2 regions of the Shewanella sp. S1-49-MNA-CIBAN-0167 genome follow, and region 2 is predicted to be linked to the other one. Evidence: riboswitches for the same ligand, from Rfam matches in the RefSeq annotation. Region 2 holds a riboswitch; the other holds the start of a gene.
What was found. A riboswitch is a leader RNA that binds a small molecule or an ion and turns the genes downstream of it on or off. The one in region 2 is predicted to bind lysine.
Positions count from the first base shown of each region.

Region 1: another riboswitch for lysine. It lies ahead of lysC (lysine-sensitive aspartokinase 3); the one in region 2 lies ahead of AAEZ00_RS12540 (Na+/H+ antiporter NhaC family protein).

Region 1 is NZ_JBEOPO010000005.1:58,485-61,752, reverse strand. Features, by position in the region: gene AAEZ00_RS03505 (succinylglutamate desuccinylase/aspartoacylase family protein) at 1-518, opposite strand, end outside; gene lysC (lysine-sensitive aspartokinase 3) at 838-2,244, opposite strand; lysine riboswitch at 2,379-2,551, opposite strand; gene AAEZ00_RS03495 (DUF3293 domain-containing protein) at 2,825-3,268, opposite strand.
Region 2 is NZ_JBEOPO010000024.1:23,497-26,764, reverse strand. Features, by position in the region: gene AAEZ00_RS12545 (electron transfer flavoprotein subunit alpha/FixB family protein) at 1-801, shown strand, start outside; lysine riboswitch at 1,205-1,422, shown strand; gene AAEZ00_RS12540 (Na+/H+ antiporter NhaC family protein) at 1,506-3,071, shown strand; gene AAEZ00_RS12535 (thymidine kinase) at 3,241-3,268, shown strand, end outside.

The DNA.
Region 1 (3,268 bases), on a different contig from region 2:
TGTAAATCAAGCACTATATCTGCTTGATGTGCCATGGTTTGTAAACTCACAGCCAACCGATGACCGGTAGAGAGCCCAAAAGGGAGCTCCAATCGAGCCTGACAAGCTCCAACCAACATTGAACGATAAGCCTGAAACAGTTCATTATCGTTTAAATGTTGATGCTCGGTATACCAAGCTTGCACCTTGATGTTGTGATCAAAATACTCTCGGTTCCAATTCACCCCAGTTATCGGATCAAACCGTCCTAAGGTAAACTCACCACTCTTTTGATTAATCCCTAATGGATTGGCCAATGGCGCAAGCGTAATATCACCTAGTACTTGATAACCTTCTAACAAGGTCATCAGTTGATAAATCACTGCATTTCCCTGCACTTCGGCACCATGAACATTGGCCTGAATATAAACGCTGGGCGAAAACAACTCACTGCCAGAGAATGTATATAACGGCACGGTCAATGCTTGCCCCGTCGCCAGTTCTCCGACCTGCACTGACGATTGTATTGCTTTAGTCATATGATGATACCAATCTCATTAAATATCTGGTCAGTTCAGAGTCTCTCAGGTTTTTCAATTCAAGGCGCATTGATGTAGAAATGGTTGTTCCCTTTTAAATCGATGCAACACAGAAGTGGAATACCTGAGAGACTCCATTCTGGCGGGTTTCAAAGTACTTTATGCTTCGTTAGATATTTTCAAAATACGACGGCATGGATGCTGGAGGTAGAGTAACGCAGGAGCTTGTTACCGAGAATAACTATTCGCTTCAATCATCTGCCTTGCCTACAGCACTTTGAACTCCCGCTGAAAGATCGCATATTTAATAGGATTGGTATTACTCAAACAGATTTTGATGCAAGGCATTAACCACTTGCGCCGCTTCCGACTCTGCCACTAGGACACATAAATTATGTGGGCTGGCGCCTTGGCAAATCATCCTTACATTATGGTTTTCCAGCACCTTAAATACGCGACTACAAACACCCGCAGTCGATGCAATACGATTACCTATAATGGCGATTAAGGCTAAGTTCTCTTCGACGCGAACACCACAATGCTGCGATAACTCTTGCAATAATGACTCACTTAACAAGCCGTGTCCGCTCGAATCAGAACCGGTTTTATCTAAGGTCAATGCCACGTTAACTTCAGAGGTGGTAATGAGATCCACCGAAATTTTATGTCGAGCTAAAGTCGCAAACGTTTCTGCTAAAAAACCCTGAGCATGTAACATTTGTAAGCTATGCAAGTTAAGTAATGTTTGATCGCGGCGCAATGCCACAGCTCTAAATACTGGGGTATCGTCTACTTGATGGCGGATCCAAGTTCCGCCCATTTCAGGGGCTTTACTTGATCCCACAAACACCTGAATTTTTTGTCTCACAGCCGGTAAAATGGTGGCGGGATGCAATACTTTAGCGCCAAAGGTGGCCATCTCAGCCGCCTCATTAAAGCTAATTTCGGCAATGGGACGCGCATTAGGGGCAAGCCGTGGATCAGTGGTATAAATACCGGCGACATCGGTCCAAATTTCAACCGCTGTGGCACGGAGCGCTTCAGCCAGTAATGCCGCCGAATAATCACTGCCACCACGGCCTAATGTTGTGGTTCGGCCACTGTCATCAGCTCCAATAAATCCTTGGGTGACAATGATATAACGAGCAAGTAAGGGTTTTAAAAAATCACCAGCAAGCGTTGAAATGACTTCAATCTGTGGTTCTGCACGGCCAAAATAGCTGTCGGTACGCAGCACCTGACGCACATCGAAATGATTTGAAGCGGTGCCTTTTTCCCGAATAACCGCTGAAAATAAAATCGATGAACATTGCTCACCCGTTGACAGCAATTCGTCCATAATCGCTTTGCTGCGATCAAGTTCTAACGATTCACTTAATACTGACATTCGGCTCAGAATTTTATCAATACTGGCCGCCACGTCTTGTGGACGGCCTAATTCATCGAGAATCGCATATTGAATTTGAGCAATTTGCTTAAGGAGTACTAGTCGTCGTTCATCGTTGACATTAGCTTGAGTCAGCTCAACTAATAAATTGGTGACACCACTGGAGGCACTCACCACCACGAGACGAGTGGCTTGGTTAGCCAAGACAATATTGGCACAACGACTCATAGAGGCGTAATCAGCAACCGACGTACCGCCAAATTTGGCTACGACTAATTCTGATGTGGCTATTTCAGGCACCACGGTTTCAAGAACAACAGTTTCAGAGATAATGCTCATACTGATGCCTCCGCAGTTTGCCAAAGACTAGAAAATAAGACGTGATTTACTAACATGATATACGCTCCGAACACACTACGTTCGAAGAGCCTGGTGCTAAGATAACGCACCCTTATAGAAGGGAAACAGCAATCATCACCAGAAGCTCTCCACCAAAAAAAGGTGACAATCGTTAGGATTCAGCCTAAACGACCGATATCAATGTTCGCCAAACAAACTGATACCTCGGCGCTAATCTCCATCATAAGTTGTCATCGGACTGGCATCCTCTCACTTACTACCTAGTTAACGCTCCTCTTCTGTTTCTCCCGAAGGAGAGCTGATGAAAATAGCAACAAATGCCCTAACAAGTCAATCAACAAACCCAGTAAAAAAACACTGTTTTGATAAAAATATCTTTGTTGTTAGATAATCTGTCGTAGCGATAGCGGATCTGTCATTGTTCTATATTAGAAAAAAGCCAATATATACGCAAAAAAAACCAAATAACGCAATTAATCGAGACAATATATATTTTATTGTCTCGATTAATGACTCAAAACATTCAGTAGCGATTAAGCGCTCTAAATTAACCCAGCGCTCATCCAGTATAGAAACTAATCTCTGGCAGTTCATTAACCAGCCGTAATCGCTGATTAAATGCGCCCATTTCAACGTCAGGTTTGATGGTATCAAGACACGCAACCAGAGATATCAAACCTTGATTAACGTAATAAATTGCATGTTGATTTAACTCTCTTCCTAGCTCAACAGCCTGTTCTTTATCAATAAAAACTGCCCAGCTTTTTTCCATATGTGACCAATCAGCGGCCGCACCGATTAAGGCACGATAGGGCCGATTATACTGTTGGATTTTAGATTGAAGCTGATGATCAAGTAAACGATTTTGACTCGGTGAGAGGCTAGTCCCCCGGGGGTTATGAGCGGTAACTATAGCAAATGGGAAATCATTAGAAAGGCGTTGGGTGAACAAAAAATGAGTCGTTTGATATTCATACCACAATGTATCGATAACATTTTCCAT
Region 2 (3,268 bases):
TCTGCCGCGGTAAGTGCAGCACAAAGTTTAGCGGGTGTGAGTAAAGTCTTAGTAGCAGATGCGGCATTATATGGTGCTCAATTAGCTGAAAATGTTTCAAAACTGGTCGTTGAAATAGCGGCGGATTACGAATACATTTTGGCTGCGGCTTCGAGCGTAGGTAAAGATACCTTACCTCGTGTGGCAGCATTATTAGACGTTGCTCAGATTTCTGAAGTGATTGAAGTGGTAAGCAGTGACACTTTTGTACGCCCTATTTATGCTGGTAATGCACTTGCTACAGTACAGAGCTTGGATGCCAAGAAAGTCATGACCGTGCGCTCAAGTGCCTTTGATGCTGCGGCCTCAACAGGCAGTGCTGAAGCGATAAACTTAAGTCAAGCAATTGATGCCCGCACTGAATTTGTATCTCAATCGTTAACTGAATCAGTCCGTCCTGAACTCGGTAATGCAGGCATTATTGTGTCTGGTGGCCGTGGCATGGGTAACGGTGAGAACTTTGCTTTATTAGAGCAATTGGCAGATAAACTAGGCGCGGCTGTTGGCGCATCTCGTGCGGCTGTGGATGCTGGTTTTGTGCCAAACGATTTACAAGTGGGTCAAACGGGTAAGATTGTCGCACCTGACTTGTATATTGCGGTAGGTATTTCTGGTGCGATTCAACATCTTGCCGGTATGAAAGATTCAAAAGTGATTGTAGCGATTAATAAAGATCCAGAAGCACCTATTTTTCAAGTGGCTGATTATGGACTGGTTGCCGATTTATTTGAAGCGGTACCAGCACTGAATAATCTCGTATAATCGGGCTTCAATTAGAGAGATGCGAGTTGATCTAGTCAGCAATGGCTACTGATGTAGAAGTGTTATTGAGCGTCTTGTCGATCGATTCTAAACGGTTTCTACTCATAAGGTAGAAACCTTTTTTATTGGATTACTTTTGGATTACTTTTGGATTATTACTGGATCTATCCTGATCTTGAAAAGAGGTTTCCGTTCAAATGTCGACGCTTGTATGCCGTTGCTATTTCTGTGCCCGTTACGCTAGCGTGTGTTTTATGTAAAAACGTTACATTAATGCTAATAGGTTGTGGTTTAAGTTATTGTTATTGTTATTTGCACTTCGGTTAAGTGTTTTTTACTGGCATTGCATATGCTACTTATGGTTGTATGTTCGCGCTGTTTGTAATGAGCTTTAAGTACAAACAACAAAAGTAGAGGTGCGTTGCATAAAAGTCATGTTGAATTGGGTGATGCCAATAATTCAACATAAAAGGATGCAATGCCGAAGCAAATGGGTCTATCAAGCGCATTTGTTGGGGCAGTTCTTGAAAGGGACTGCACTGTCATGGTGTTTTTTATCGATAAGATAAAAATAATGATATTCATATTAAATGGGTATTACTGTGGAGTGCTACTAGTAAGTTGTGCATATGCTTTCTGTGTATGCTTAGTCTTATTTTTAGTTTTGCTTCATTCGTATCCAACGAAGACATAAATTAACTATTATGATGACAAGTTATGCCGATTCGGCTCTTTCTGTATTGCCTCCTCTTGTGGCAATTACGTTAGCCATATTAACCCGTAAAGTTTTATTATCCTTAGGTTTAGGTATTATTTTTGGTGCCTTATTGCTCACTCAGTTTTCGCTGGTTGGAACGGGTGAGTATATCGTGCAAACCGCTAGCCAGCTTGTCTGGAAAGACGGTGAACTGAGTTCATGGAATGTCTATATTCTAGGGTTTTTAATTGTACTTGGGATGATCACTGCGCTGATCACCGTGAGTGGATCGGCTCGAGCGTTTGCCGATTGGGCTAAACTGCGCATTCGTAATAAGCGTGATGCTAAGTTAATGACCATTTTTCTCGGTTGTGTAGTCTTTATTGATGATTACTTCAACAGTTTAGTTGTGGGTTCTATTTCTCGACCTATTACAGACAGATATCATATTTCACGCGCTAAACTCGCCTATATTCTTGACTCTACTGCAGCTCCTATTTGCGTTATTTCTCCTGTATCGAGCTGGGGGGCATATATTATTGCGCTCATTGGCGGTATTTTAACGGCACATGGTTTTGCTGATTCTGGTCATCTAAGTGTGTTCATTCAAATGATCCCAATGAACTTTTATGCGTTGTTCTCGTTACTGTTATTAGTGTGTGTGGCGATTTTTGGCTTAGATGTGGGTCCAATGCGCCAGCATGAATTTAATGCACTTCGAGGTAACTTATTTGATGAATCAAAAGGCAAGCCACCTGGCGCCGTGACCGATTTACCGGAAGCTGACACCGGTAAAGTGATTGGGTTGTTTTTACCTATCGCCATATTAGTGTTTGCGACCGTTTACTTTATGGTTTCCAGTGGCGCTGAGGCATTAGTAGCCAAAGACCAAGTGTTTAGTGTGTTAGGCGCATTCGAAAATACAGACGTCAGTTTTTCTCTATTTTTTGGATCTTTAGTGGGATTGATTGTCACCGTATTGTTAGCGTTCCAGCAGAAAGTTGAGCTGACTATGCTGTTCAAAGGAATGTCTGTTGGTGCACGTTCAATGCTACCTGCAATTTACATTTTATTATTTGCTTGGACTATTTCCAGCGTAATTGGTCAGCTTGAAACCGGTAAGTACATGGCCAGTTTGGCTACTGACAACATTCCATTTGCTTTGTTACCAGCAATGTTATTTTTATTAGCTGGCATTACCGCATTTTCAACCGGAACGAGTTGGGGCACCTTTGGCATTATGCTACCGATAGCGGCCGATATGGCGATGGGCAGTGATAGCACTATGATGTTACCTATGCTGGCAGCGGTGCTTTCTGGTGCTGTATTTGGTGATCATTGTTCGCCTATTTCAGACACCACGATTTTGTCATCAACCGGAGCCAGTTGCCATCATATTGACCATGTTGTGACTCAGTTGCCTTATGCACTTATTGCGGCCTTGATTAGTTTAGTGGGTTATATCGTACTTGGTTTTACCGGTTCATTAATGGCCGGGCTTGTTTGTTGCTCGATATTATTTGTGATCAGTATTGTGATCCTGCGCTTTTGGGCTAGAAAATGCGCGATATGAATAAGGCTGCTTTTTGTAAATGATGGTCTTGTTCAGCTGAATGGTCTCACTTTGTGTCGCATTGAAAAATGGCGTATGGGTAACGAATACGCCATTTTTGTTTTTCATTACGATGCTAGAAAAGGTAATATGGACGATATTATCTGGCTAAACATTAGGACGCTTAACTTTGGCGCAACTGTATTTTTACTATTCGG